3 regions of the Streptomyces sp. NPDC016459 genome follow, and region 2 is predicted to be linked to each of the others. Evidence: riboswitches for the same ligand, from Rfam matches in the RefSeq annotation. Region 2 holds a riboswitch; each other region holds the start of a gene.

The links. Region 2 has a riboswitch for cyclic di-AMP ahead of ABZ567_RS18500 (transglycosylase SLT domain-containing protein). Riboswitches for the same ligand answer to the same signal wherever they lie in the genome.
Region 1: linked by a shared signal. The riboswitch ahead of ABZ567_RS15210 (M23 family metallopeptidase) and the one ahead of ABZ567_RS18500 (transglycosylase SLT domain-containing protein) in region 2 are both predicted to bind cyclic di-AMP.
Region 3: linked by a shared signal. The riboswitch ahead of ABZ567_RS12520 (M23 family metallopeptidase) and the one ahead of ABZ567_RS18500 (transglycosylase SLT domain-containing protein) in region 2 are both predicted to bind cyclic di-AMP.

What each region holds. Positions count from the first base shown of each region.
Region 1 covers NZ_JBEYCR010000005.1:108,271-118,249, forward strand. Annotated here, with positions in the region: gene ABZ567_RS15195 (DNA topoisomerase IV subunit A) at 1-1,496, opposite strand, end outside; gene ABZ567_RS15200 (pitrilysin family protein) at 1,678-3,036, shown strand; gene ABZ567_RS15205 (pitrilysin family protein) at 3,033-4,430, shown strand; cyclic di-AMP (ydaO/yuaA leader) riboswitch at 4,671-4,836, shown strand; gene ABZ567_RS15210 (M23 family metallopeptidase) at 4,849-5,619, shown strand; gene ABZ567_RS15215 (GntR family transcriptional regulator) at 5,870-6,553, shown strand; gene ABZ567_RS15220 (HPr family phosphocarrier protein) at 6,696-6,977, opposite strand; gene ABZ567_RS15225 (GNAT family N-acetyltransferase) at 7,193-9,979, shown strand, end outside.
Region 2 covers NZ_JBEYCR010000006.1:400,564-410,542, reverse strand. Annotated here, with positions in the region: gene ABZ567_RS18515 (DMT family transporter) at 1-684, opposite strand, end outside; gene ABZ567_RS18510 (LysR substrate-binding domain-containing protein) at 756-1,634, shown strand; gene ABZ567_RS18505 (hypothetical protein) at 1,693-2,325, opposite strand; cyclic di-AMP (ydaO/yuaA leader) riboswitch at 2,666-2,849, shown strand; gene ABZ567_RS18500 (transglycosylase SLT domain-containing protein) at 2,854-3,735, shown strand; gene ABZ567_RS18495 (alpha/beta family hydrolase) at 3,729-5,015, opposite strand; gene ABZ567_RS18490 (alpha/beta hydrolase) at 5,136-5,900, opposite strand; gene ABZ567_RS18485 (SpoIIE family protein phosphatase) at 6,022-8,607, shown strand; gene ABZ567_RS18480 (type B 50S ribosomal protein L31) at 8,720-8,968, shown strand; gene ABZ567_RS18475 (peptidylprolyl isomerase) at 9,108-9,605, opposite strand; gene ABZ567_RS18470 (hypothetical protein) at 9,728-9,943, opposite strand; partial or broken gene ABZ567_RS18465 (DUF6629 family protein) at 9,951-9,979, opposite strand, start outside.
Region 3 covers NZ_JBEYCR010000004.1:15,774-25,752, forward strand. Annotated here, with positions in the region: gene trmB (tRNA (guanosine(46)-N7)-methyltransferase TrmB) at 1-181, shown strand, start outside; gene ABZ567_RS12515 (PrsW family intramembrane metalloprotease) at 249-1,580, shown strand; gene ABZ567_RS12520 (M23 family metallopeptidase) at 1,661-2,797, opposite strand; cyclic di-AMP (ydaO/yuaA leader) riboswitch at 2,809-2,954, opposite strand; gene ABZ567_RS12525 (PP2C family protein-serine/threonine phosphatase) at 3,156-4,367, opposite strand; gene ABZ567_RS12530 (MerR family transcriptional regulator) at 4,493-5,233, opposite strand; tRNA gene ABZ567_RS12535 (tRNA-Met) at 5,355-5,428, opposite strand; gene ABZ567_RS12540 (rhodanese-like domain-containing protein) at 5,625-6,119, opposite strand; partial or broken gene ABZ567_RS12545 (sigma-70 family RNA polymerase sigma factor) at 6,383-7,287, shown strand; gene ABZ567_RS12550 (phosphatase PAP2 family protein) at 7,466-8,071, opposite strand; gene ABZ567_RS12555 (acylglycerol kinase family protein) at 8,068-9,645, opposite strand; tRNA gene ABZ567_RS12560 (tRNA-Lys) at 9,852-9,924, opposite strand.

The DNA of each region.
Region 1 (9,979 bases), on a different contig from region 2:
AGGACCGTCCGCCGGTCCGTCGCGAACTTCTTGGCGACCGCGGCCAGTTCCGCCGAGACCAGCTTGCGCAGCTCCGCGTCGGAGTCCAGGATGCCGGTCAGCTCGTCGATCTCGCCGTTGAGACGGTCGCGCTCGCTCTCCAGTTCAATCCGGTCGAACCGGGTGAGGCGGCGCAGCGGGGTGTCCAGGATGTACTGCGTCTGGATCTCGCTCAGGGAGAAGCGCTCCATCAGGCGCTCCTTGGCCTGCGCGGAGTTGTCGCTCTCCCGGATGAGGCGGATGACCTCGTCGATGTCGAGCAACGCGACGAGCAGGCCGAGCACGAGGTGGAGCCGGTCGCGCTTCTTGGTCCTGCGGAACTCGGAGCGGCGCCGGACCACCTCGAAGCGGTGGTCGAGGTAGACCTCCAGGAGCTCCTTGAGACCGAGGGTGAGGGGCTGGCCGTCGACCAGCGCCACGTTGTTGATGCCGAAGGACTCCTCCATCGGCGTCAGCTTGTAGAGCTGCTCGAGGACCGCCTCCGGCACGAAGCCGTTCTTGATCTCGATGACCAGGCGAAGGCCGTGGTTGCGGTCGGTGAGGTCCTTGACGTCCGCGATGCCCTGGAGCTTCTTGGAGCCGACCAGGTCCTTGATCTTGGAGATGACCTTCTCGGGGCCGACCGTGAAGGGCAGCTCGGTGACGACGATGCCCTTGCGCCGGGCCGTCACGGTCTCCACGCTCGTCGTGGCGCGGATCTTGAACGAGCCGCGGCCCGATTCGTACGCGTCCTTGATGCCGGAGAGGCCGACGATCCGGCCACCGGTCGGCAGGTCGGGGCCGGGCACGAAACGCATCAGCGTCTCGAGGTCGGCGCCGGGGTGGCGGATCAGATGGCGGGCCGCGGCGATGACCTCGCCGAGGTTGTGCGGGGGCATGTTGGTCGCCATGCCGACCGCGATGCCGGACGCGCCGTTGACCAGCAGGTTCGGGTAGGCGGCGGGCAGCGCCGCCGGCTCCCGCTCCTGGCCGTCGTAGTTCGGCGAGAAGTCGACCGTGTCCTCGTCGATGGACTCGGTCATGAGCAGCGCGGCCGGAGCCATCCGCGACTCGGTGTACCGCATGGCGGCCGGCGGGTCGTCGTTGCCGAGGGAGCCGAAGTTGCCGTGGCCGTCGACGAGGGGGAGGCGCATGGAGAAGGGCTGCGCCATGCGCACCATGGCGTCGTAGATCGAGGCGTCGCCGTGCGGGTGGAGCTTGCCCATCACCTCGCCGACGACGCGGGCGCACTTGACGAAGCCCCGGTCGGGGCGAAGCCCCATCTCGCCCATCTGGTAGACGATGCGGCGCTGGACGGGCTTCATGCCGTCCCGGGCGTCGGGGAGGGCACGCGAGTAGATCACCGAGTACGCGTACTCGAGGAAGGAGCCCTGCATCTCGTCGACGACGTCGATGTCGAGGATTCGCTCCTCGAACGCGTCGTCCGGCGGCGGTGTCTTCGTGCTGCGGCGGGCCATCGCGGCTGCGGCTCCTTCACCAACATGGTTGAACTGACGCGGACCATTGTGGACCTTGCCACCGACAACGCCGACCGCGACCCGGAAGAGGGACTTCTCGAAGGGACGGGAACTTCGTCAGGTGTCGGCGCGCTTGCATACAGTGGCAGGACCTTTTCACATCGCGATCGAAGGGACGTACATGCCCATGGGTCACACGGCCACGGCCGAGGCCGGCTCCGGCGGCCTCACAGCGACCGAGCACCGGTTGGCGAACGGCCTGCGCGTGGTGCTCTCGGAGGACCACCTGACCCCGGTCGCCGCGGTCTGCCTCTGGTACGACGTCGGCTCACGGCACGAGGTCCCGGGCCGCACGGGCCTCGCCCACCTCTTCGAGCACCTGATGTTCCAGGGCTCGAAGCAGGTCCACGGCAACGGGCACTTCGAGCTGGTGCAGGGTGCGGGCGGCTCGCTCAACGGCACGACGAGCTTCGAGCGCACCAACTACTTCGAGACCATGCCCACGCACCAGCTGGAGCTCGCTCTCTGGTTGGAGGCCGACCGCATGGGCTCGCTGCTCGCCGCCCTGGACGACGAGTCCATGGAGAACCAGCGGGACGTCGTCAAGAACGAGCGCCGCCAGCGCTACGACAACGTGCCGTACGGCACGGCGTTCGAGAAGCTGACCGCCCTCGCCTACCCGGAGGGCCACCCCTACCACCACACGCCGATCGGCTCCATGGCCGACCTGGACGCGGCCACCCTGGAGGACGCGCGGAACTTCTTCCGCACGTACTACGCCCCGAACAACGCGGTGCTGTCGATCGTCGGCGACATCGACCCGGAGGAGACCCTCGCCTGGGTCGAGAAGTACTTCGGCTCCATCCCCGGCCACGACGGCAAGCCCGAACCGCGCTCCGGCGACCTGCCCGAGGTCATCGGCGAGCAGCTGCGCGAGGTCGTCGAGGAGGAGGTCCCGGCCCGCGCGCTGATGGCCGCCTACCGGCTGCCCCACGACGGCACGCGCGAGTGCGACGCCGCCGACCTGGCCCTGACGGTGCTCGGCGGTGGCGAGTCGTCCCGTCTGCACAACCGTCTGGTCCGCCGCGACCGTACGGCCGTCGCCGCCGGCTTCGGCCTGCTGCGGCTCGCCGGAGCGCCATCGCTCGGCTGGCTGGACGTCAAGACCTCCGGGGGCGTCGAGGTCCCCCAGATCGAGGCGGCCGTCGACGAGGAGCTCGCCCGGTTCGCCGCCGAGGGCCCCACGCCGGAGGAGATGGAGCGCGCGCAGGCCCAGTTGGAGCGCGAATGGCTCGACCGCCTCGGCACCGTCGCCGGCCGTGCCGACGAACTGTGCCGTTACGCCGTGCTGTTCGGCGACCCGCAGCTCGCCCTCACGGCCGTCGACCGGGTCCTGGACATCACCGCGGACGAGGTGCGGGCGGCCGCCGCGGCCGCGCTGCGCCCCGACAACCGCGCGGTGCTCGTCTACGAGCCCCTGGCGACCGGGCAGAGCGACCACGCCGACGGCGATGACGACGCAGAGGGAGCGGACCAGTGACCGACGCAGCCGTGTCCTTGACGAGCATGGACTTCCACCCCCAGCCGACGCCCGGCGTCGCCAGGCCCTGGGCCTTCCCCGCCCCGGACCGCGGCAAGCTGGACAACGGCCTGACGCTGCTGACCAGCCACCGCCCCGGCCAGCAGGTCGTGGCCGTGGAGCTCTTCCTGCCGGCCCCGCTGGACGCCGAGCCCGCCGGTCTCGACGGTGTCGCCACCATCATGGCCCGCGCGCTCTCCGAGGGAACCGACCGGCGCAGCGCCGAGGAGTTCGCGGCCGAGCTGGAGCGCTGCGGCGCCACGCTCGACGCGCACGCCGACCACCCGGGCGTACGGGTCTCCCTGGAGGTCCCCGTCTCCCGGCTGCCCAAGGCCCTCGCGCTGCTCTCCGAGGCCCTGATCGCCCCGGCGTTCCTGGACACCGAGATCGAGCGCCTGGTGCGCAACCGTCTCGACGAGATCCCGCACGAGACGGCCAGTCCCGCCCGTCGCGCCGCCAAGCAGCTCTCCAAGGAGCTCTTCCCGGCCGAGTCGCGGATGTCCCGGCCGCGCCAGGGCACCGAGGAGACCGTCGAGGCGATCGACGCGGCCGCGGTCCGCGCCTTCTACGAGGCGTACGTCCGGCCCGCCACGGCCACCGCCGTGGTCGTCGGCGACCTGACCGGCGTCGACCTGGACAAGGTCCTCGCCGAGACCCTGGGCGCCTGGACCGGCGAGCCGGCCGAACCGCTCCCGATGCCGCCGATCACCGCCGACGACACCGGACGGGTCGTCATCGTGGACCGACCCGGCGCCGTCCAGACCCAGTTGCTGATCGGCCGCATCGGTCCCGACCGGCACGACCGCGTCTGGTCGGCCCAGGTCCTGGGCACGTACTGCCTCGGCGGCACCCTCACCTCGCGACTCGACCGGGTGCTGCGCGAGGAGAAGGGCTACACCTACGGGGTGCGCGCCTTCGCGCAGGTGCTCCGCTCCGACAGTCAGGGGAACGGAGCCGCGATGCTCGCCATCAGCGGTTCCGTCGACACGCCCAACACGGGCCCGGCGCTCGACGACCTGTGGAAGGTGCTGCGGACGCTGGCCGCCGAGGGCCTGACCGACGCCGAGCGCGAGACGGCCGTGCAGAACCTGGTCGGGGTCGCCCCGCTCAAGTACGAGACGGCCGCCTCGGTCGCCGGGACGCTCGCCGACCAGGTCGAGCAGCACCTTCCGGACGACTACCAGGCCCAGTTGTACGCGCGCCTGGCCGAGACGGGCACGGTCGAGGCGACAGCGGCCGTGGTCAGCGCCTTCCCGGTGGACCGGCTCGTCACGGTGCTCGTGGGTGACGCGGCGCAGATCGCGGACCCGGTGCGCGCGCTGGGCATCGGTGAAGTCACCGTCGTGACGGGCTGATTCCGGCTCCCGGCCCCTGTCCGGACCGGTTCCGACCGGCTCCTGAGAAAAGGGGCACGGGGAGGGCTCCGACGAACGATGTCGTCGGAGCCCTCCCCTTTGTCCGTATTGGCAGCAAGGGTGATCGTTTGCTCTGTGGCATGTCTTACAAACAGGCCGGTCCGGTTGGTGATTGAAAGACGATCCGCATAGCGTCGGTGCGTCTGTTCGGCAGTTGCACCCGCCGCACCCGCGGCAACCGGACAGTCATCGCCGAGTCCCCGTCAGGCGCGAGCCTGGGGAGCCGGGGACCCACACGTAGTCCCTGGGGTGAATCGGGCGCCTTCGTCTCGTACGGAGGGGCTCGTAGGAGACCTTCCTGCTCCGAACCCGTCAGCTAACCCGGTAGGCGAGAGGGAAGGAAAGGATCAGCCACTACATGGCGTTCACCCGTGCCACCGGGAAGCATCGTGGTTCGAGCCGGATGGCGCGCCGCAGCCTGGGCTTCGCCGGCGCCGCGACACTCGCCACCACCGGCGTCATCGGAACCCTCGCCTCCCCGGCACTCGCCGCCGACGCGGACAACCGCTCCGTCGAGGACACCGGGCTCACCAAGGTGATCACCGAGGACTCCCTCGTGGACCGGATCAACGCCCAGGCCGCCGCCCAGGAGCAGGAGGCCTTCGAGGCCGCCGCGAAGGCGAAGGCCGAAGCCGAGGCGAAGCGCAAGGCGGAGGCCCGCGCAAAGGAGATCCGTGAGGCGGAGGAGCGCGCCGCCCGTGAGGCCGAGCGCCGCCGTCTGAACTCCTTCCAGCTCCCCGTCGCCGGCTCGTACGTGTCCACCGGTTACCAGACCGGCGGCTCGCTCTGGTCCTCCGGGAGCCACTCCGGCGTCGACTTCCACGCCGGCTACGGCAGCAGCGTCGTCTCCGTCGGCTCCGGGACCGTCGTCGAGGCCGGCTGGGGCGGCGCGTACGGCAACAACATCGTCATCCGGATGAACGACGGCACGTACACCCAGTACGGTCACCTCTCCTCCATCGGCGTCTACGTCGGCCAGAGCGTCGAACCGGGCCAGCAGATAGGCATCTCCGGCTCGACCGGCAACTCGACCGGCCCGCACCTGCACTTCGAGGCGCGTACGAGCTCCGAGTACGGCTCCGACATCAACCCGGTCGCCTACCTCCGGGCCCGAGGCGTCAGCGTCTGACGCACGGCGCCGCCGCGCCCCCGTCACCGCACCCCGTACCCCCCCGACCGCACCGCGGCCCCCCGAGGGCCGGTCCGCGTCGCGTCGCAAAAGCCCCGGCTCGTGCTGAGCCGGGGCTTTTCGTCGGTCAAAAGGCTTCCATATTCCGCTGGGGCATCGGAAATTCCGGCGCGCTGCAATAGAGTCGCAGATCGGGCGCAGAACAGGCGCCTCAAGAATTGTCTCGCGCAGACCAAGGCGGAGGTCGGACATGCGCATTCCCGCGCACTCGGTATGCACGGCGATCCGGGACGACATCGTCTCCGGCGTCTTCGAGCGGGGCAGCCGGCTGACCGAGGAACAGCTCGCCCGTCGGTACGGGGTCTCCCGGGTCCCGGTCCGCGAGGCCCTGCGCACCTTGGAGTCCGAGGGCTTCGTCGTCACCCGACGCCATGCGGGCGCGCATGTCGCCGAGCCCACCGAGCAGGAGGCGGCCGACCTGCTCGACATGCGGGCGCTGCTCGAACCCCTGGGCGCCGCACGAGCCGCCCAGCGGCGCACCGAGGCCCACCTCAAGGTGCTGCGGGGCCTGGTCAGGCTGGGGCAGGAGCGGGCCAGGCGCGGCCAGGGCGAGGATCTGCGCTCGCTCGGCGGCTGGTTCCACGAGACGCTGGCGCAGGCCTCCGGCAGCCCGGCCCTCACGGCGCTGCTGACCCAGCTGCGCCACAAGATCGCCTGGATGTACGCGGTCGAGGAGCCCGCGCAGCCGGTGGAGGCCTGGGCCGAGCGCGGCGCGATCGTGGACGCCCTCGCGCGCGGTGACGCCGAGCGGGCGCGGGCGCTGACCGCGCTGCACGCGGAGCGCTCGCAGCCGCTGCACCGCCTCAAAAGGCCGACGCGCGGCCGTGTGAGGGTTTCGCAACATGTCGTCAACACGGCGAGCGCCCGGACTTAACGCGCACACCGTATACAAAGAATGCGAATTCGGCGGGCTGGTCCCGTGCTGCCCGAAGTCGCTCGGGGGGAAATGTAAAAGGCCGTGGCCGCCGGAATTCCGGCAGCCACGGCCTTTCGCCGTACGAGAAGGTCGACCCGGCTCAGACGGTCTCGGGGAGCTCGTCGAGACCCTCGGCGACCAGCTTCGCCAGACGGTCCAGAGCGGCCTCGGCGCCCTCGGCCTCCGAAGCGAGGACGATCTCCTCGCCCCCCTGCGCGCCCAGGCCGAGCACCGCGAGCATGGAGGCGGCGTTCACCGGGGTGCCGTCGGACTTGGCGATCGTCACCGGAACGCCGGAAGCCGTGGCGGCACGGACGAAGATGGACGCGGGGCGGGCGTGCAGGCCCTCGGCCCAGCCGACGTTGACGCGGCGCTCAGCCATGGTGTTGCCCTTCAAGTCTTAGCGGTTGTCTAGACCAGTCTCTCACGGGACGCCCGGTGCTCCACGCCGACCTCCGGCCCGGATCGGACCGCCTTCCGGCCCGCTCCTGCCGCGCCCGGCGTGCTGCCACCTTGCACGGCGTGCCCCTACCTTGCACGGCGCACACCCTCCGCGCGAGCGGTGCCACGGCCGTGTCGCGGCCGTAGGCTGGCCCCATGCAGAGCGCGTCGGAGCAGTCGGAAGCGGCCGAACACCCGGCACCACAGGCGCGTCCTGAACCACCGGACCACGACTACCCCGACCACTGGGAAGCGGACGTGGTGCTCCGCGACGGCGGCACCGCGCGCATCAGGCCCATCACCACCGACGACGCCGACCGCCTCGTCAGCTTCTACGAGCAGGTCTCGGACGAGTCGAAGTACTACCGCTTCTTCGCCCCCTACCCGCGGCTCTCCGCCAAGGACGTCCACCGCTTCACCCATCACGACTTCGTGGACCGGGTCGGGCTCGCGGCGACGGTGGGCGGCGAGTTCATCGCCACCGTGCGCTACGACCGCATCGACGACCGCGGACTGCCCGCCTCCGCGCCGGCCGACGAGGCCGAGGTCGCCTTCCTCGTGCAGGACGCCCATCAGGGACGCGGTGTCGCCTCCGCCCTGCTCGAACACATCGCGGCGGTCGCGCGCGAACGGAACATCCGGCGCTTCGCCGCCGAGGTCCTGCCCGCCAACACCAAGATGATCAAGGTCTTCACGGACGCGGGCTACACCCAGAAGCGCAGCTTCGAGGACGGCTCCGTCCGGCTCCATCTCGACCTCGAACCCACCGACCGGTCCCTCGCCGTCCAGCGCGCACGGGAGCAGCGGGCCGAGGCACGCTCCGTACAGCGCCTCCTCACCCCCCGGTCCGTCGCCGTCGTCGGAGCCGGGCGCGCCCCCGGCGGCGTCGGCCGCACCGTCCTCCGCAACCTCCTCGGAGCCGACTTCACCGGACGCGTGTACGCGGTCAACGCCGCGCTCCCCTCCGGCGAGGCGTCGGAGCTCGACGGTGTCCTCGCCTACCCGTCCGTCGGCGCCATCGGGGAACCCGTCGACCTCGCGATCGTCGCGGTCCCCGCCGAACGGGTGCCGGAGGCCGTCGCGGACTGCGGCGAGCACGGCGTACGGGGCCTGGTCGTCCTCTCCGCCGGATACGCGGAGAGCGGGGCGGACGGCCGCGAACGGCAGCGGCAGCTCGTACGGCAGGCACGCTCCTACGGGATGCGGATCATCGGCCCCAACGCCTTCGGGATCATCACCACCGCGGACGACGTCCGGCTCAACGCCTCCCTCGCACCGCAGATGCCGGCCGCGGGGCGCATCGGGCTCTTCACCCAGTCCGGCGCGATCGGCATCGCCCTCCTCGCCGGACTGCACCGGCGGGGGGCGGGTCTCTCCTCCTTCATCTCGGCGGGCAACCGCGCCGACGTCTCCGGCAACGACTTCCTCCAGCACTGGTACGACGACCCCGGAACCGACGTCGTCCTCCTCTATCTGGAGTCGATCGGCAACCCCCGCAAGTTCACCCGGCTGGCCCGTCGCACCGCCGCCGTCAAGCCGGTCGTCGTCGTCAAGGGCGCCCGGCACAGCGGCAGCGCCCCGCCCGGCCACCGGGTGCCCGTCACCCGCATCCCGCACGCCACGGTCTCCGCTCTGCTCCGCCAGGCCGGGGTCATCCGCGTCGACACCGTCACCGAGCTCGTCGACGCCGGTCTGCTCCTGGCCGCCCAGCCCCTTCCCGCCGGGCCCCGGGTCGCGATCCTCGGCAACTCCGAGTCCCTCGGCCTCCTCACGTACGACGCCTGCCTGACGGAGGGACTGCGCCCGCTGCGGCCGCTGGACCTGACGACGGCGGCGGATCCGGCGGACTTCCGGGACGCGCTGGCGGCGGCGCTCGCGGACGAGACCTCCGACGCGGTCGTCGTGAACGCGATCCCCTGGGTCGGCGAGAACGGGGCCACCGAGTTCGGCGACGGCGAGGTCCTCGCGGCCTCCCTCCGCGAGGCCGTCGCCTCGGCTCCGACCCCGACGAAGCCGGTCGTCGTCGTCCACGTCGAGATGGGCGGCCTCGCGGAGGCCCTCGCGATCGCGACGAGCACGCGACCGACGGCGGCCGGGAGGGGCCGGGGCGGGGGTACGGGTACGGCCCTGGGTACGGGTACGGGAGCCGGGCCCCGGCTCGGACCGCCGGCCCAGGCCGACCCACCGACGCCGGCCGACGGCCGACCGGGAACGCCGATCGGGTCCGGACTCGGAGCCCCGGCCGAGCCCGGACCCGGAACCTCGGCCGATGCCCTGCCCGGCGCCCCGGCCGACGGCCGACCGGGCACGCCGATCGGGTCCGCACCTGGAGCCTCGGCCGATTCCCGGGTCGCATACCCGGCCGGTTCCCCGTCCGGCACCGGACCCGGACCCGGCGCCGGCGCCGGACCCGTCCCCGGGTCGTCGGAGGAGCCAGCCGGCACCCCCGGCGCCGCGGGCATCGCCGCCACCACCATCCCCGCCTACCCCGCCGCCGAGCGGGCCGTGCGGGCGTTGGCCGAGGCCGTGCGGTACGGGCAGTGGCGGCGGCAGGCCGCCGAGCCCGGGCGGGTGCCCGAGTACGAGGACATCGACGAGGCCGGGGCCGCCGCGCTCATCGAGCGGGTGCTCGGCGGCGGCGAGGAGGCCGACCCCCGTGGTGTGACGCTCGGCACCGAGCAGGCCGGGGAACTGCTCGCGCGGTACGGGATCGCCGTCCTGCCGACCCTGCCCGCGCCCACGCCCGACGCCGCCGTCGCGGCCGCCGCCCGGCTGGGCTACCCGGTCGCCCTCAAGACGACCGCGCCGCACCTCCGCCACCGCCCCGACCTCGGCGGCGTACGGCTCGACCTGGCGACCGAGGAGCAGCTGCGCACGGCGTACGCCGAGCTGACCGAGGTCCTCGGCAAGCCCGAGGAGCTCCAGCCCGTCGTGCAGGCCATG
Region 2 (9,979 bases):
CAGGTGGAACGTGAGGCCGGTGGCGAAGATCCCGAGGACGACGACGGCGAGGATCCCCGCCCAGGTCACCGTCGCCGACCCGCCGACCGCGAGGGCGGGCGTGCTCAGGCCGGTCGCCGTGAGGAGTTGCGCGGCGGACAGCGCCAGAGGCGCGGTGCGCCGACCGGTGAGGTGGCGGGCCATGTACGCGAAGGCCACGGCGTAGCTGGCGGAGGCGCCGAGGAGCGCGAGGGCGCCCCAGCTCATCAAGCCGGAGCCGTGGCTCCAGGGCGCGAAGATCAGCAGGACGCCGGCGAAGCCGAGCACGAGGCCGGCCGACCGGGCGGCGCGCAGGGGGCCCTCGGTGCGCAGGGCAAGGCCGATGACGAGTGACCAGAGTGGAGTGGTGGCGTTGAGGACGCCCGCGACCCCGCTGTCCACGGTCTGCTCGCCGATCGAGAAGAGCAGGAACGGCAGCGCGTTGCAGAAGAAGGCGGCGACGACGAGCCGCCCCCAGGTGGCCCGGTCCCGGGGCAGCCGCTGTCCCGCCCCGTAGGCGAGCGCGAGGAGCACCGCCGCGCCGAGCAGGCAGCGGACGAAGGTGATCCATCCCGGGGTGAGGCCCTCGTTGAGGGAGATCTTGATCCAGAGGAAGCCCGAGCCCCAGAGCAGGGCCAGCACGCCCATGCGTATCGCCGATGTCATGTCCTCACGGTCCTTCACCCCATCCAACAGGACAAGCGATGGTTCGTGTATCCAGCGTTAAGCTGTGCTACATGCTGGATGTGAGACGTCTGCAGGTGCTCCGGGCCGTGGTGAGCAGTGGTTCCGTCACCGCCGCCGCCGCGCACCTGGGTTACACGCCCTCCGCCGTGAGTCAGCAGATCGGTGTCCTGGAGAAGGAGGCCGGTATCGCGCTGCTCGAACGGTTCGGCCGGGGCGTGCGGCCGACCGCCGCCGGGCGGCTGCTCACCGAGCACGCCGCCGTCATCGCCCGTCAGGTCGCGGAGGCCGAGACCGCGCTCGCCGATCTGCGGGCGGGCCGTACCGGCCACATCTCGGTCCGCTACTTCGCGACGGCCGGCGCGGATCTCGTCGCGCCCGCCCTGGCCCGTTTCCGCGTCGAACACCCGCGCGTACGCGTCGAGTTGAGGATCGCCGACGGCGCTCCCGACGAGGACGCGGACCTCACCCTGGTCGTACGTCCCCGGAGCGGTGGCCCCGGCACGCCGGGCGACGGGCTCCGGCTCGTCCATCTGCTCGACGACCCCTACCGGGCCGTGCTGCCCAAGGGCCACCCGCTCGCCGTCCGCCGCACCGCCGTGGACCTGGCCGAGCTGGCCGCCGAACCCTGGGTCGGCAGCGAGCGCCCCGGCCCGTGCCTCGACGCGGTCATGGACGCATGCGCGGCGGCCGGGTTCACCCCGGCCATCGCGGTGGAGTGCGAGGAGTACGCCACCGCGCAGGGCTTCGTCGCGGCCGGTCTCGGTGTCAGCCTGATCCCCCTGATGGGCCTGGGCAGCCGCCACCCGAACGTGGTCGTCCGCAAGGTCCGGGGTCCGGAGCCGGTCCGCGCGATCCACGCGGCGGTGCGGGAGTCCTCGCTCAGCCTGCCCGCCGTACAGGGGCTCCTCACGGCGCTCCGGCAGGTGTGAGCGGACGGGACGGGGCGGCGATCCCGCGGTCGCCCCTCGGCCGTACGGCGGGTAGCGGTCAGCGGCCGGCGTGCGCGGCGCGGTGGATCGCGGCGTCGAGGAGGGCGAGGGCGTCGGCGGCGGTACGGCCGGGTGCCCGGTTCCAGGGCCCGATCAGCTCCCGCCATCCCCGTGACCGCAGTTCGGCCATGATCCAGGCGGCTGCCTCGTTCATCGTGGTCTCACCGCCGTAGCCGAGGCGGTGCGCTGCGAGCAGGGCGCCGCAGACGCATCGGGCTCCTCGCGCGTCCCGCAGTCTGTACGGGGCGTTCTGCCAGCCCCATTCCGTCAGGACGAGGCGCGCGTAGCCGAGGTGGACCGAGGGGCGCAGTTCGGGCTGGCCGATTCGGCGCCAGGCGTGCAGCCGGTCGGGCAGCAGGGCGCCGATCCGGCCGGGGAGCCGGCGTTCGACGGGGAGGGGCGGCGGCAGTGCGTCGAGCGCGTCGGCGACGAGGCGGTCCACCGGCAGGGTGAGCAGAGCCCGCCATCTCTCGGGGTCCGGCGCGGTGCCGGGCGTGGGCACGGATGGGTCCGCGGGCGACGGGGAGGCGGTCCAGTCCGTGACGATCCGCTGCCAGGTGGCGCTCTCGTAGAGGGCGGCGGCCTCGCGGTCGAGGGTGTCGGGGTCGATCAGGGCGGCGGAGGGGGACATCCGTGCGGCTCCTCGGTCGGGGGCACCATCCTTCACGACGAATGTCGGCTTTGCGTGTTATGCCCTTGAGCGCCCCTTCGATCGACACCCCCTTTCCGGAGAATTTCCCCATAAGCAGAATTAAGGAGCATATTCGGACAATAGATCCCTGGTGACGCGACTCACTTCCCCGGGCACTCCCCCGCCTCGCGAGCCGACGCGAGGCGGGCCCCGCAAGGGAGTTCGGCGGTCCGGAAGAACGGGTGATCTTGAATTCGGTGAATTCCGTGATCCTTTCACCGGGAACGCACCACCACTCCCCTTGTCCTTTTCAGCATTACTGGCCTACGGTCACCTCCATTCGAGCGGATCGCCGAATCCTGCCACCGCTCGAAATACCTCACTTTCACCCGACGGCAGGAGCGGGGGACCCACGAATACGCCGACCCGGATTCCGGATCGGCTCGGGGTGAAGCCGCGTGCGCGCGGCCGGACATCTCCAGTCCGAACCCGACAGCTCACCCCGCAGGCGCCGGAGAGGAAACCCCCATGCCTGCACACGGTAAGCACCGCCGCCCCCGACGCCACGCTGTTTCGCGTGGACTCGCCCTGGTCGGAACGGGTGGGGCCGCCCTGGCTCTCCCGCTGATCACCCCCGCCACATCCGGCGCCGCGCCCGTCTCCGGAGCCCCGGACCTGGCCGCCCGCCCCGCCGCCGCCCTCGTCGCTCACGCCGCCGCACCGGCCGCGGCCAAGGCTCCCGGCGCCCCCGCCGCAGCCCGCACCTATACGGTCGTCAGCGGTGACTCGCTTTCCCTGATCGCCCAGAAGAAGGGAATTCAGGGCGGCTGGAAGACTCTTTATAAGATCAACCGGAGCGCGGTGGGTGACAATCCGTCACTTATCCGTCCGGGCCTTGAACTGACGCTCGGTCGGGATTCCGCGAAGACCACCGCCGCGCAGAAGAAGACCGGTTCGACCGATCGGGCGAGCCGCTCCGAGCGCCGCGCGGCCGCCCCGGCCGTCGCGAAGGCCACGGGCGCCTCCGCGGCGCAGGCCGCTCCCGCCGCCGCTCCCGTCAAGGCCGCCCCGGCCGCCGCCGTCCAGTACACGAACAACCTCGACGGCTGGATCCGGGAGTCGCTGGACATCATGGCCCAGCGCGGCATCCCCGGTTCCTACGACGGAATCCTGCGCAACATCATGCGCGAGTCGTCCGGCAACCCCCGGGCGATCAACAACTGGGACTCCAACGCCGTGGCCGGAACCCCCTCGAAGGGCCTCCTCCAGGTGATCCAGCCGACCTTCGACGCCTACCACGTACCGGGCACGTCGACGGACCTCTACGACCCGGTCGCCAACATCACCGCCGCCTGCAACTACGCGGCCGACCGTTACGGCTCCATCGACAACGTCAACGGACCCTACTGATCCCGGAAGTGCCGGGTGAACCAGGCGGCGGCGAGCTCCGCCACCTCCTCCAGGGCACCCGGCTCCTCGAACAGATGAGTGGCCCCGGCCACGACGGCCAGCCGGTTCTCGCACCGCAGCCGGGCCCCGGCCCGTCGGTTGAGGTCGAGGACGAGCGCGTCCCCGCCTCCCACGATGAGCAGCGTCGGAGCCCTGACCTGGGCCAGGTGATCGGCCGCGAGGTCGGGGCGGCCACCGCGTGAGACGACGGCGGCCACGGAGGACGCGGGAGCGGCCGCCGCCCACAGGGCGGCGGCCGCTCCCGTGCTCGCCCCGAAGTAGCCGAGCGGGAGGCCGCCGCTGCCGGGCCGAGCGGTGAGCCACTCCGTGGCGTCGGCAAGCCGGCCCGCGAGCAGCGGGGTGTCGAAGACACGGGCCCGGTCGCCCGCCTCCGCCTCGGTGAGGAGGTCGAAGAGGAGCGTTCCGAGACCCGCCCGGTTGAGCGCCGCCGCGACCGCGCGGTTACGGGGGCTGCGCCGGCCGCTGCCGCTCCCGTGGGCGAACAGGACGATGCCGGCGGCCTCCTCGGGCACCGCGAGCCGTCCGGTGAGCGTGGCTCCGGTGACCGGGACGCGTACGTCCGTCTCGTGGACCACCGGGCCGCGCGTGGCCCGGTTCCGGTCCAGGCAGGCGATGACCTCGGCGTCGGGGGTCTGCGTGAAGTCCCGGTAGAACTGTCCGATCGCGTAGAACAGCTCCGGAGTGTGGACGCTGAGGGTCTCGTCGGCCTCACCGCCGAGCCGGGCCGTCCAGCCCGGCGGGGCGACCGGGACCGCGAGGACGATCCGGGCGGCGCCCCTGGCGCGTACCACCCGGCAGGCCGCCAGGGCCGTGGCGCCGGTCGCGAGACCGTCGTCGACGACGAGGACCGTCCGCCCTTCGAGCGGCACGGAGGGCCTGCTGCCCCGGTAGCGCGTGGCCCGCCGGTCGAGCTCGGCGAGCTCGCGCCGCTCCACGGCCGCGAGATCGCGCGCGTCCGCGCCGGTCTCGCGCATCACCCGCTCGTTGACCACCCGGACACCACCCTCGCCGAGCGCGCCCATCGCGAGTTCCGGCTGGCGGGGCAGTCCCAGCTTCCGTACGAGACAGATGTCGAGCGGCGCGTCGAGGGCGTCGGCGACCTCGGCGGCCACCGGCACACCACCGCGCGGGAGACCGAGCACCACGACGTCCAGGCCCTTGAGATGGCCGAGTCGGGTGGCGAGCTGCCGGCCCGCGTCGATCCGGTCGCTGAAGTACATGGCCGCCGCCTTTCCGCCTGCGCGGCTCCGGCCCGGGACGAGCGGAATGCCCGTCCCCCTGCCCGTGTCTCCAGGGTAGACGCGTCGGCGACGGCGGCCGGGTCGGCGGCGAGGGGCCCGTCAGGCGGCGAGGAAGGCCTCGATGGCCTCGGCGAGGGCCTGCGGGGTCTCCTCGGGCGCGTAGTGGCCGGCGTCCTTGAGGACTTCGAGGCGCGCGTTCGGGTACCAGCGCAGCCAGGTGGCCTCCATCGCCTCGCTGCCGAGCGCGGGGTCGTGGGCGCCGACGACGAGCAGGACGGGGGTGGGGTTGTCGCGGACGCGCTCGTGGAAGTCGGTGCGGGACCAGGAGTCCAGGTAGGCGCGGAAGGCGGTCGCGGAGGACCGTCCGACGGAGCGTTCGACGAGGGTGCTCAGCCAGGCGTCGTCGTAGCGGCCGCCGGTGGTGGTGTCGATGATCGCACGCCGGTTCGCCGGGTCCTCGGCGGCTCCGGCGAACAGCTCCCAGGTCTCGCCGTCCAGGGGGAACCCGGCAGCCGACACCGGCGAGATGCCCACGATCGAGCGGACGCGGTCGGGGGCGTCGAGCAGCATCAGCTGTGCCGCCTTGCCACCCATCGAGTGACCGATGACGGAGAAGGAGTCCCAGCCGAGGTCGTCGGCGACCGCGAGGGCGTCGGCGGCGACCTCCTCCATCGTGTAGGCGCCGGCGCGGTCGAGCGCCTCGCCGTAGCCGCGGCAGTCGACGAACGCGTAGGAGTGGGCGGCGTCCTGGAGGTGGGCGCGGAGCGGGGCGAAGCTGGTGCGGTCGCCGAACCAGTTGTGCAGCACGAGGGCGCGCCGAGGGCCGTCGCCCTGTACGTCGTACGGAAGAACGCGGTCCGTCATCGTGCCCCCTGAGCGCGAGATGGTGGGTGGCGCGCCGCGCGACTGCGGGCACGGTCGACTACTGAGTGTGACGGGACGGGCGCGCGCGGTCAAGGGTGCAGGGAGGAAGGCCTGGCTCGGGATGCAGGGCGTTTCCGGTCGGGGGCATGCTGACTGTGTGACTTCGCACGGCACGTCCGGCCCCGGCCCGGTCGGCGCAACCGGGCGTCCGTCCGGGACAGCAGCCCCGGACGGGCCTGCTTCGGGCGCGCTGACCTGGGCGCTCGCGGAGGCCGCGCTCCGGACCGTCGAGGAGGTCGGCGGCTACGCGGGCGGGGTGTACCTGCGTTCCGGAACGACGGGGCTGCTGAAGCTCGCGGTCCTGGTGGGACTGCCGGGGCCCTTGTTCCGTCCGTGGTGGCGGATGCACGAGAACCGCCCGTTTCCGGTGGCCGAGGTGCATCGCTCGGGCCAGTCCGTCCACCTCGCCGACGTCGAGGAGGCGATGCGGAGGTTCCCCCAGCTGGTGGCGAGCCTTCCGTTCCCCTTCGCCTCGCTGTACGCCCCGGTCGTCGCGGGCCGTGAGCGGTTCGGGGTCCTCATGGCACTGCGGGCGCCGACCCCCGGGGTCGCGGTGGACGCCCGGGACCGGGGCCGGATGACGCGGGGCGCGCTCGGCCTCGGTGAGGCGCTGGCCGATCTGGTCCGCGGGGGGACGGTGGTCGAGTGGCCCGGCGACCCGGTGTGCGTGCAGCTGTCCACGACGGGCGCGCCGCCGGTCCGCTTCGGTTCCTTCGACTGGGACGTGCGCTCGGGCACGGTCACGATGGACGCCGGGCTGCTGGAGATCCTGGGCACGGAGGTGACCTCGCCGTGCTCGATCGAGGCGTTGACGTCCCTCCTGGATCCGGAGGACGGGTACGCGCTGTGGGCGGCGGCGCGGCAGGCGACGGGGCCGGACGGGCGGCCGGTGGTGCGCAGGATCCGGCTGAAGGGCCCGGACGGCGGGTTGCACCTGTTGGAGGTCTCCACGCGGGCGCGTGCCGGCCCGCCGGGGGCGGTGGGCGCGGAGGAGGACCCGTACGGCGAGACCACGCGGCTGGTGTGCACCCTCGTCGACCTCGGCACCGGGCTGGTCGGCTCGGACGCCACGGACCGGCTGCCCGGGGCCATCCTGGCGATCGACCGGCTGGGACGCGTCACCTACGTCAACGAGCGCACCGAGCGGCTGCTCGGGCGCTCCCGCGGGGCTCTGGCGGGACGGCCGCTGTGGGAGGCGCTGCCCTGGTTCGGCCTGCCGTTCCACGAGGAGCAGTTGCGCGCCGCGTTCGTCTCCGGGCAGGCGGCGCGCTTCGTGGCCCGGCCCGAGCCGGGCCGATGGCTGTCGGTCTCGCTGCATCCGGGGCGGGACGGGGTGACGATGGTCCTGGTCCCGGAGGAGGACCCGACGAGGCTCACGCCGGGCACCGGCGGCGGGAGCGGGAAGGACGACACGTTCTCCCTGTCCCCCGAACGGGTGACGGCCCCCTATCGGCCGGTCGCGCTGGCGATCGCGCTCTCCGAGGCCGTGACGGCACGCCAGGTGTCGGCGGTGGTGACGGAGGAGCTGCTTCCGGCGTTCGGCGGGCGCCAGTTGGCCATCTATCTGCTGAGCGACCGGCGGTTGTACCTGGCGTGGGAGACGGGTTTCCCGCCGGGGTTCCTGGAATCCTTCGACGGCGTGGCCCTGGACGCCCGGTTGCCGGGCGTGGAGACGCTGACCACGGGCAGGCCGTTGTTCTTCGAGTCGATGGAGCAGCTGGGCCGCAGGTACCCGGGACTTCCGCTGGACGCGCAGTCGGGTGCGCGGGCGTTCCTGCCGTTGATCGCCTCGGGCCGCCCGGTGGGCTCCTGCATCCTGGGGTTCGACCGGCCTCGCGGCTTCAGTCCGGAGGAGCGGACCGTGCTCACGGCGCTCGCGGGCCTCATCGCCCAGGCCCTGGAGCGGGCGCAGCGGTACGACTCGGAGTCGGCGGTCGCGCGGGGGCTCCAGGACGCACTGCTCCCGCACCGGCTGCCGGTGCGGGAGGGGGTGGACACGGTGGGCCGGTACCTTCCGGGCACCCAGGGCATGGACGTCGGCGGCGACTGGTACGACGTGATCGAGGCGGGGCAGGGGTGCCTGGCCCTGGTCATCGGAGACGTCCAGGGGCACGGTGTGGCGGCGGCGGCCACGATGGGTCAGCTGCGCAGCGCGGTGCGGGCGTTCGCACTGGGCGGTCATCGGCCCGAGGACGTGATGCGCGGGACGAACCGGCTGCTGATCGATCTGGACCCGGGGCAGTTCGCGAGCTGCTGCTACATGCTCCTCGACCCGGACACGGGTGAGGTGCGGGCGGTCCGGGCCGGGCATCCGCAGCCGTTGCTGCTGCGTCCGGACGGGACGACGGAGCTGCTGGAGCTCGCGGGCGGGGTGGTGCTGGGGGTCGACGACCGCGCGTCGTATCCGGTGACGCGGCTGCGGCTGGCTCCTGGTGAGGTGCTCGCGCTCTTCACGGACGGTCTGGTGGAGCTGCCGGGCCGGGACATCGACGAGGGGATCGAGCGGGTGCGCCGGGCTCTCGCCGCGGCCGCTTCGCTACCGCTCGCGGAGACGGCCGATCGGGTGATCCGGGAGGCCCGCCAGGCCACGGCCCGCCTCGACGACATCGCGGTGCTGCTCGCGGCGCGGTGGCCCGAGCACGGCTGAGGATCACCCGGTCGGGCCCGTGGCGTTGGTCGGCGGCCGGGCGCGCGGGGAGGCTGGGGGTGCCCCGGCCGACCAGGCCGGGCGATGCGGGGCGTCAGCCCGAGGAGGACACGTGCAGCAGGACAAGCAGCCCGAGTACGGCCCGGTGGTCTTCCGCGACCGCTCGGCCGGGTACGCCTTTCTGACCCGGTCCACCGCGACCAGCGACCGGACCATCGAATGGGACGACGGCGCCACGTACCCGGTGATCGACGTGGAGATCTCCTCCGAGAGCCACCCGTTCTTCACGGGCACGGCGCGGACGGTGGACTCCGAGGGACGGATCGCGAAGTTCGAGCGGCGCTTCGGCGAGACGGGCTGAGGCCACGGCTCGGGCCGCTGTCCGCACCGCGGCCCACGAGCAGGGGCGGGGTGCGCGTCCCTACGGACGACGCTCCCCGCCCCGGCCGGGGTGGTCGAGCGAGAGCGCCCGGCGCCCTCGACTCGGCTCGGAAAGGCGATCAGGCCTTCACGATGCCGGACTCGGCGACCTTGATGGTGGCGCTGGTGGCGCCGGAGCGGGAGCCGAGGCCCTCGATCTTCTTGACGAGGTCCTGGCCCTCGACGACCTCGCCGAAGACGACGTGCTTGCCGTCGAGCCAGTCGGTGACGATCGTGGTGATGAAGAACTGCGAGCCGTTGCTGTTCGGGCCGGCGTTGGCCATCGAGAGCAGGAACGGGCGGTCGTGCTTCAGCTTGAAGTTCTCGTCGGCGAACTTCTCGCCGTAGATGCTCTTGCCACCGGTGCCGTTGCCGCGGGTGAAGTCGCCGCCCTGCAGCATGAACTGCGGGATCACGCGGTGGAACGGGGAACCGGCGTAGCCGAAGCCGTGGACGCCGGTGCAGAGCTCGCGGAAGTTCTGGGCCGTCTTCGGGACGACGTCGTCGAACAGCTGGAAGGTGATCCGACCGGCGGGCTCGTCGTTGATGGTGATGTCGAAGTAAACGTTGTCGCTCATGGGGACATCCTGTCATTACTCGCGCACGGCGCGCGCACGGGCTGCCGCCTCCCGGGTCATGGCGTGCCGGTGCCCCGCGGCCCGTGGGGCGCGGGGCACCGGTCGCCGCGTGACGCGGAAGGTCAGAGCAGCCCGCCGGCGCGGGGAACGGGGAGGGCGCCTTCGGCACTCTGGACGGTGTCCTGGAGGACGGTCTCGACGGCCTGGTCCTCCTGGAGGAGGCCGCTGGCACCGCCGAGGGGGCTCTCGGCCGCGCTGGCCTGCGGCGGCGGGGTGACGAGAGCGGTGACGACGCCTGCGGCGAGGGAGGCGATGGCGAGCATGCTGCGCTTCTTCATGACCTGGTCAACTACTGAGCGGCCCAGGGGTTACGG
Region 3 (9,979 bases), on a different contig from region 2:
GGACTGGGAGGAGTACGCCGAGCAGATGCTGGAGGTGCTCTCCGCGCACCCGGACTTCGAGAACACCCTGGCCGACGGCGGTTACGCGCCCCGCCCGGACTTCCGGCCCCTCACCCGCTTCGAGGGCCAGGGCCTGGACAAGGGCCATGTCGTGCACGACCTCCTCTTCCGCCGGAAGTGACCGCGCGGCGCCCTTGATCCGGTAACCCCGTCGCCCGCTGTCGGTGGGGGTCGTTAGGGTCGCTCACGTGTCGAACCCCGCCCCCGCCGACCAGCCGGAGACCGCTCCCGTCCCGCACCGGGACACCGAGGAGCCGGCCTTCCCCGCCGCCGCCGACCGGTCCCAGTGGCGGTACCGGCCGCACCGGGCCTTCTGGCGCAGCCGACTGGTCCGGGCCGTCGCCGTCATCACCGTGCTCGCGATCTGCGCCCTGTTCATCCTGGCCCTCGTCCGCGAGCAGACCGGCACCGAGGGCTTCCTCGTCGGCCTCGGGCTCGCCGTACTTCCCGTACCGCTGCTCATGGCCGCGTTCCGCTGGCTCGACCGGGTCGAGCCGGGGCCGTGGAAGAACCTGCTCTTCGCCTTCGCGTGGGGCGCCTTCGCCGCCGCGCTCGTCGCCATCCTGGCGAACTCCTTCGCGGTCCGCTGGATAGCGACGGCCACCGCGGACCCGGACTCGGCGGACACCCTCGGTGCGACGGTGGTCGCCCCGGTGGTGGAGGAGAGCGCGAAGGCGGCTGCGATCCTGCTGCTGTTCCTCTTCCGCAGAAGGAACTTCGGCGGTCTCGTCGACGGGGTCGTGATCGCCGGTTTCACCGCGACCGGCTTCGCCTTCACCGAGAACATCCTCTACCTCGGCAACGCCTTCGGCGAGGACCAGGAGTTCGGCACCTCCGGTCTCGGCTCGGTGACCGCGGCGACCTTCTTCGTACGGGTCGTCATGTCGCCGTTCGCGCATCCGCTGTTCACCGTGCTCACCGGCATCGGCTTCGGCTTCGCCGCGCTCGCTCCCCGCGGCAAGCGCCTCCGGAAGGTGCTGCTGCCGCTCGCGGGGCTCCTGCTCGCCATGGGCCTGCACGCCGCCTGGAACGGCTCGGCCACCTTCGGCGGCCCCTGGGCCTTCTTCGCGGTGTACGGGGCGCTGATGGTCCCCGTCTTCGGCCTGCTGACCTGGCTCGCGGTGTGGGGCCGGCAGCGGGAGCTGCGCACGATATCCGGAGAGCTCCCGGCGTACGCGGCGGCGGGCTGGCTCTCCCCCGCCGAGCCGCTTGCGCTCTCCTCGATGCGGGCCCGTCAGCTGGCCCGCTCGTTCGCCGCCCGGACGTACGGGCCGTCGGCGGCACGCACGGTGGGCGAGTACGAGTCCTTCGCGACGACCCTGGCGCTGCTCCGGGACCGGGCCAGGCGCGGCACGGCCGGGCCCGACTTCCCGGCCCGCGAGCAGGAGCTGCTGCACCACCTGTGGCAGCGCCGCGAGGTCGCCTCGCCGGCGCTCACGTACGCGGCCAGGGCGACGGGCCGGGTGTGGGCGCCCCCGCAGTACCTGGACTACGACGGCTACAACCCGTACCGGAGCTGAAGGCCCCGCTCCGCCATCCTCAGGGCCCTCGGACCGTCAGGGTCCCCAGACCGTCAGGGGCCCTCGGACCGTCAGGGCCCTCAGACCGTCAGGCCCTTCGAGCGGAGCCACTCCGCCGGGTCGATGCCGGAGCCGCCGGGCGTGTGCACCTCCATGTGGAGGTGCGCGCCGGTGACGTTGCCGGTGGCGCCGACGCGGCCGATCGTCTCGCCGGTGCCCACGGTCTGGCCGACGCCGACCGTCATGGACGACAGGTGGCAGTACCAGACCTCGGTGCCGTCCGCCAGCTCCAGGACGATCCGGTAGCCGTACGAGCCGGACCAGCCCGCCGACTTCACGGTGGCGCCGTGGACCGCCTTGAGCGGGGTGCCGGTGGGGGCGGCGAAGTCGAGGCCCGTGTGGTGGCCGGAGGACCACATCGAGCCGGACTGCATGTAGGTGGCGCTCACGGAGTACGAGGAGAGGGGCATCGAGTAGCTCGCGGCGAGCTGCGCGAGGCGCTCGGCCTCGGCCTTCGCCCTGGCCTCCTCCTCCGCCTTGGCCTTGGCCTCCGCCTCGGCCTTCGCCTTCGCCTCGGCGGCCGCCTTCTCCGCCGCCTCGGCCTTGGCCGCGGCCTCCGCCGCGGCCTTCTCCGCGGCCGCCTTCTCCGCCGCGGCCTTGTCGGCGGCGTCGGCGGACGCCTGCTGCTGCTCGGCCTGCTGGAGGATGCGGGCGCGCAGGGCCTCGCCCGCGTCGGCGGTGCCGGTGGCTGCCGTGGTGGCCTGCTCGGCCGTCGCGCCCCGCTGGTCGTCGAGGGTGGTGTACGTGGCGGCGGTGAGCGGGTTCGGGTTGGAGCGGGGGGCCTCGGCGGCCGCCAGGTCCATGTCCGAGGCCGTGTCGGCGTCCTCGTCCGGGAGGAGGTCGCCGACGCCGGGGAGGTCGTGGGCGTCCGGCAGGTTTAGGTCCGGGAGGTCCGGCAAGGAGATGGCTACGGGCGGCCTCTCCTGGGCGGTGGCGAGGCCGCCGGCGCCGACGGCCGCGATGACACCGACGCCGAGGACGGTGGAGGAGCGGGCGAAGTGGGAACGCTGCTTGACGACCCGGTGCCGGCCGCCGGAGCGGCTCTGGGCACGGAGGGAGTCCTCGGTGGGATTCCACTCGGTGCCGGGCGCGGCGGGACCCGCACCGCCACCGAAGGCGTCGAAGGGTGCCTCGGGTGCGGGGGTGTTGGACGCCACGAAGGGGCGCTCCTTTCCTTCCTTCTCGCCTACCGGGTTAGCTGACGGGTTCGGAGCAGGAAGGTCTCCTACGGGCACGTCGCAGCGATGCGATGAGCCCGATTCACCCCAATTGGTGGTTCCCCGGTTCCCTTTCAGGATTCGGCGCGTGCGCACGGTGCCGCCTCTTGCGGCGGCTGGGACGACCGCGCTGCGTTATCGAACGTTAATAGACAGGGGGTCCCGATTCCAAGCCGTTCCTCTTGATCATTCATGGAATTGGGCGGGAATGGCCCGAGTTGACCGTCCTTCAGCAGAGACCGCCCAAACCCCTGCGATCTGACGTTGTGTCAATTGTTATCGCAGCGATACCTTCCGACTACGACCGGTGACCGGAGCCGCCCGGCGGCACCACCGGCATCGTGCGGCGCCGCTCCGGCTGCCCCGTCGCCGGACGACTCAGGGCGAGCAGCGCCATGTCGTCCGTCGCCCCACCGCCCGTGTGCAGCCGCACGTCGTCCACCAGCGCGTCCAGCAGCTCCTCCGGCCCCGGGAAGATCCGCCCGGCGAGCCGCTCCCCGGGGTCGTAGAAGACACCCGCCGCGTTCCGCGCCTCCGAGAGGCCGTCGGTGTAGAAGAGCAGCGTCGCGCCCGGCGGGTACGGCCGTCCCTCGGCCCGGTCCGGCCACGCCGCCAGATCGCCCATGCCGAGCGGCAGCGCCGGTTCGCTCGGCTCCAGCGTGTCCAGGCGCCCGTCCGCGTGCAGCATCAGCGGCGGGGGGTGCCCGCGATTGACGACCCGTACGAAACCGTCGAAGGTGCCGCTCCCGTCGCCGCGGGGGATCTCGGCGAGGACGGCGGTGGTGAACCCCTCGACGGCGTCGAGCTCGTCCCTGCGGGTGCCCTCTCGGGCCAGCGCCCGCTCCAGGCGCTGCGCCACGCCCTCCAGGCTCCGCTCCTGCTCGGCCGCCTCCCGGAAGGCCCCGATGACGACGGCGACGGCCTCGACCGCCTCCATCCCCTTGCCGCGGACGTCGCCGACCACGAGCCGCACCCCGTAGGGGGTGTCCTGGACGGCGAACAGGTCGCCCCCGATGAACGCGTCCGCCTGCGCCGCCTCGTAGCGGGCCGCGCACTGCATACCCCCGATCCGCTCGGCGGGCGTCGGCAGCACCGCCTTCTGCGCGGTCTCCGCGATGACCCGCGCCGAGGCGAGCCGCTCACCGCTCCTGCGCACGACCCGGCTGATGAGGAGGGCGAGCGCGGCCACGGTGATCACGGTCAGGGTCTCGGTCAGGGTCGGGACCTCGTCGGCGGTGCCGTTGTAGAGGTGCAGCCCGACGGAGGCGAGGACGGCGGCGATGCCGGTCAGGAGCGTCGTGAGGGTGGAGAAGAACGGCGCCGCGATCAGCGGGGCGGCGGAGAAGAGGGGCGCCGCGGTGTACTCGGGCGGTGTCAGCAGGTCGAACACGACCCCGCCGGCGATGACCAGCGGCGGCAGCGCCCGGATGAACCGCCGGGCACGCCCGTACGTGCGGCGGCCCTCACCGCCGCGCCGCTCACCGCCGCCCGCTCCTAGGGGGTGCCCCACCTGTGCTCTCCTGCCCGGTCCGTACCCGGCCGCGGTCGGTACCGCGCCCTACCAGGGTGGCCGCCGCCCCGTCGGGCGGCGACTCCCACGGGGCCGACTGGCGTACGGGGCGGGCGCCCGCTCCCTCAGAGGTTCCGCTCCGCGTAGATCTCCATCGCGTCCCGGACGAGGACCGCGGTCCCCTCACCGTGCTTGTCGTAGTTCGCGGCGAACCGCGGGTCGTCGACGTACATCCGGCCGAGACCGATCACGTACTCCTTGGTCACCGCCGTCGTGTGCGTCAGCCAGGCGACCTGGCGGCGCGCGATCGCCTGCACCTCGTCGCTGTCGGCGGCCAGGCCGTCCCCGAGCGCACGCGCGAAGTCGCGGGCGATGCCGGACTGCTCGTCCATGAACGCCTTCTTCTGCCCGGCGTCCAGCGACCGCCACCAGCGGTCACCCCTCTCGTACGCGTCGCGGCCCCAGCGCTCGGTGACCTCCCCCTCGTACGCCGTGTGGTCGAAACCGTCGAACACTTCGTCGGCCATGAGTTCTTCTCCGTTCTCCGTCTTGTGGAGAGTGGTCCGCACCGACGCGATCTGGCGTCCGATGCGCTCCCGCTCCTGCTCCAGGAGGGCGAGATGGGTGCGAAGGGCGGCGGACGTGTCCCGCTGCCCTGCGAGGACCTCGGCGATGGCGGGCAGCGAGAGCCCGAGCTCGCGCAGCAGCAGGATCCGCTGCAGACGCACGAGCGCCGCCTGGTCGTAGTACCGGTAACCGTTCGCGCCGATCCGGCTCGGTTCCAGCAGTCCGCGCTCTCCGTAGTGCCGGAGGGTGCGGCTGGTGGTACCGGCCTTCTTGGCGACCTCTTGGATCGACCACTCCATACCGAGAACGCTAGATCTTGACGTCGCGTCAAGGTCAAGCGAACGCGGCCGCCGGGTGCCGCGGACACGACGAAGGCCCGGATCCGATGGATATCGGATCCGGGCCTTCGTTGCTACTGAGTAGCGGGGACAGGATTTGAACCTGCGACCTCTGGGTTATGAGCCCAGCGAGCTACCGAGCTGCTCCACCCCGCGTCGGTAAACACGACTGTACGCCATGACCGGGGCGATCACGAAATCGGTTTACGTCGGCAACCGATCGGCAGGCGGTCAGCGGCGGGGCCGGGGGCGGATCGCCGCCGGTGAGCGACGGAGTCAGGGGTGGATGGGGCGCCGGTCAGGGGCGGGGCCGGGGGCGGATCGGCGCCGGTCAGCGGCGGTGGGCACGCGGTCAGCAGCCGCAGTCGTCCGAGTCGATCGGCGCCGTCAGCGGGTCCGCGGCCTTCTCAGCGGGCCCTTCCCAGGTCTCGTACGCAAAGCCCTCCCGCACCCAGTACTCGAAGCCGCCGAGCATCTCCTTCACCTGGAAGCCCAGCTCGGCGAGGGCCAGCGCGGCGCGCGTAGCGCCGTTGCAACCGGGACCCCAGCAGTACGTGACGACCGGCACGGACCGGTCGAGCAGCTGCTCGGCCTGTTCGGCGATGAGCGCGGTCGGCAGGTGGAGCGCGCCGGGGACGTGCCCCTGGTCCCAGGAGGCGGTCGAACGCGAGTCGATCACCACGAAGCCCGGGTCGGTCCCCTCGGCGGCGGCCGTGGCGAGCGCGGAGGCCACGTCGGAGACGTCGGCGTGGAAGGCGAGGCTCGCGGAGAAGTACGCGGCAGCGGCGGCGGGGGAGGCGGGCGGAGTGCGGAGCACCGGGTTGACCTGCGTCGTTGTCGTCGTCATGGTGATCAATCTACGGACGGAGATCACCCCGCTGAAGTGAGGATCCACGGCGGTCGGGGGCGCCGACCGGGGAATCCCGGGCGTTGAGCAGGAGGGGGCGGGGATCTCACGCCTCGGGACGGTACGACCGGACCGTCGTCGCCCTGGCCGTGTCACATCGACGAGGTTCCGTTCGTCATGACGTCATGACGAGGTGATGGCATGACGAGGTGACGGCGTGATGATGGGACGGCGTGACGGGACGTGAACGGGGAGGGCGACGAATGGACCACGACGACGAGGAACTTCTGGCCCGGCGCTTCGAGGCCGACCGGGGGCATCTGCGAGCGGTGGCGTACCGGATGCTGGGCTCGCTGGGCGAGGCCGAGGACGCCGTCCAGGAGACCTGGATCAAGCTGAACCGCAGCGACGTCAGCGGCGTGACGAACCTCAGCGGCTGGCTGACCACGGTCGTCGGCCGCGTCTGCCTCGACATGCTGCGCGCCCGTGGCTCGCGCCGCGAGGACCCACTGGAGTACTACGTCCCCGACCCGGTCGTACGGCTCCCCGACACCGCCGACCCCGAACACGCGGCCGAGGTCACCGAATCCGTCGGCCTCGCGCTGCTCGTCGTCCTGGAGAGCCTGTCGCCGGCGGAACGGCTCGCGTTCGTCCTGCACGACATGTTCGCCGTGTCCTTCGACGAGATCGCCCGGATCGTCGACCGCACCCCGGCCGCCACCCGCCAGCTCGCCAGCCGCGCCCGCCGCCGGGTGCGGGACACTCCCCGACCGCCGGGCCCGACGCGCGGAGGCAGCGGGAGATCGCCGACGCCTTCCTCGCCGCCTCGCAGGGCGGCGACTTCGAGGGACTGCTCGCGGTCCTGGACCCGGACGTGGTGCTGCGCGCCGACGGTGGCAAGGCCCTCGCGGCCGTCTCCAAGATCGTCCGGGGCGCCGAGGCCGTCGTCGCCCAGGCCCTCGCGTACGCCAAGTTCCGTACGGGGGCACTGCCGCTCCTGGCCAACGGCGCGCCCGCGGTCCTGTCGGTCGCGAACGGACGCCCGGCGGCGCTCATGGTGTTCACGATCGCCGGGGACCGGATCGTCGAGCTGCACATCCTGGCGGACCCGGAGCGCCTCGCCGCGCTCGACCTCTCGGAGGAGGACCTCGCCCGAGCGAGGTACTGACGCCCCGGGCCGGGCGGAGCCTCAGGCGGGCGGCCTGCCCCGGGGGGCGGACGGGCCGGACGGAGCCTCAGGCGGGCAATCTGTCCCCCCGGGGGGCGGCTGCGGGCCTGGGGCCGTCGGACATCCTCAGGCGGTCTGCCCCCGGCCGGACGCGGGCACGGGGCCGTCGGAGGGAGCCTCAGGCGCTCGGTCCCCGGCCGGCGGATCCGCGGGCGGCGGACCAGGAAGCTCCGGCCGCCAGGGCGAGACCGGCGCTGGCGATGCCGAGGACGGCACCGGCGGCGACATCGCCGGGGTAGTGGACGCCGGTGTGGACCCGGGAGTAGCCCACGGCCATCGCGAGGACCTGGAGCGGCACCGCGGCCGGGGGCAGCATCACTCCGGCGGCGGTGGCGAAGGCGACCGCCGACGCGGTGTGCCCGGAGGGGAACGAGGCCGAGTCCGGCATCGGCACATGGCGGCCGGCGACCACCCGGGCCGCCTCGCGGTCCGGCCTGTCCCGGCGCACCAGACGCTTGCCGAGGAGGTTCGCCGCCGCCGAGGCCACGGCGACGGCCCCGACCCCGGCGAGAGCCGCGCGGCGCGGCCGGCCGGGGACCAGGGCGAGGGCCGCCGCCACGGTGAACGAGATCTTGGAGTGGTCGGCCGTGTGGGAGAGCCTGCGCAGTCCCGCGTCGAGCGCGGGGCTGGGGGTGGCGGCCACGGCGGCGTACACGGCGCCGTCGATCGCGCGGAGGTCCCGGAGTACGGCCTGGAAGGGGGTCTGGGGGGTCGTCCCGGTCATGCGCCGCTCCTCGGGTAGGGGTGGGAAGGATGGTGGAAGGCGAGTTCGATGACGCGCCGCCAGTTCATGGGGGGCACGGGGTCGCTGGCTCCCGGCCGGTTGCGGGGCACGAGGACCCGCAGGGCACCGGGTCGGAGGGTACAGACGACCGGGGTGGACAGGATCAGCGCCTCGCCGTCGACGGCGACGGCGATGGACTCGGGGTCGACGGCGCCGGCGGCGGGAAATCCGGGGTCACTGCGGGACTCACCGGCCGGGCTGACCCCACTGTCCCCATCAGCCTCACCGGGCCCAGCAGACCCACGGGAGCCACCGGACGTACCGGACCCTCCAGGCCCACTGGACCCGCTAGCCCCATTGGTCCCATTGGCATCACCAGCCCCGCCAACCCCACCGACCGCCTTCCCCGTCACCTCGACGCGCGCCGCCGTCAGAACGTTCAGGCCGGTCGACTGGGTTCCCCGTACGGCCAGTTCGGCCGCCTGGGCCGCCCCGTCGACCCGGACGCCGATCACCCCGAGCCGACCCCCGTCGAGCCGCGGTCTGCGAGCCGTGGCGGCTCCGAACGGATCGGGCGCCGCGTACGGGTTGTTGCTGACGAGGATCGCCTGCTGCGCGGGCAGCCGTACGTCGTCGGCGATGGCGTCGAGGCGGTCGCCCTCGCCGCCCTGGAGCAGATCGGGCAGGACGTCGAGCGCGGTGCCCGCCTTCGCGTCGCGGTACTCGGGGTGCTGGACGACGTCCGCGTACACGCCGAAGGAGACCGTGTTCACGAAGGGGCGCCCGGAGACGGAGCCCAGGTCGACCCGGAGTTCCTCGCCGTCGACGAGGGCGTCCAGGCAGGTGGCCGGGTCGGCGCGGTCGAGGCCCAGGTCGAGGGCGAAGTGGTTGCGGGTACCGGCCGAGATGACGAGGAAGGGCAGGTCGTGCTCGGCGGCCACGGCGGCGACGAGTGCCTGCGTACCGTCGCCGCCGGCCACTCCGAGCAGGTCGGCGCCGTCGGCCACGGCCGCCTGGGCGAGCGCCGTGACGTCGGACTCGACAGCCGGGTCGAGGAGGATGACCCGGGCGCCCAGCTTCTCGGCACGCTCGACGAGGCCGAAGCGGGCGACCTTCCCGCCACCGGACCGAGGATTCATGATCAGCACGGCCCGCCGGGGCCGGGGCCGCCGCTCACCGCGCGCCAGATCGGTCCGCTCGCCCCTGCCGCCCCCGTTCAGGTCGCGGAGACGGCGGAGGGCGGCGCGCGCGCAGAACAGGGCCATGGCCCACAGCCCGAGGGCGAGGAGCGCGGTCAGCCAGAGGCCGCCGATGATGTACAGGCTGAGGACCGCGAGGGGCGCGCCGACGGCGAGCAGCCCCCCGAGGAGCCGGAGGGGCCCGCGGTGGGCGAGGAACCACCAGATCCCCACGGCCGAACAGGCGATCCCGACGAGCCCGCTGAACAGGATCAGCAGCCCCCCGGTGCCGAGTCCGGTCAGCAGGAGCACGACCGTCGCCGCTGCGGCGGCCAGCGCCCACCGGGCGAGCAGCCGGGCCTGCCCGATCGGATCACGGGATCCGTTCTCCGTCACCGTCCCCACCTCCACGCTCGGCGCCCACGTTCCGGACGCGCCACGGTGCCGCACCTCGCGTCCGGGTCTGACGTCACGTCACAGTACGACCCGTCCGCCGGTGCGTGCCCCCGCACCCGCCCGGGAACGACGGAGCGCCCCGACCAGCCGAAACCGGTCGGGGCGCTCCCCAGCAGGTCAGAGGGCTTTCCCTCCCCTGCCACACGTAGGCCGTGTGGGACTCGAACCCACAACCAACGGATTAAAAGTCCGCTGCTCTGCCAATTGAGCTAACGGCCCGTGGACAAGCACACCCGTGCAGCATAGCCCGAGAGATCCACCGAACCGATCGGGT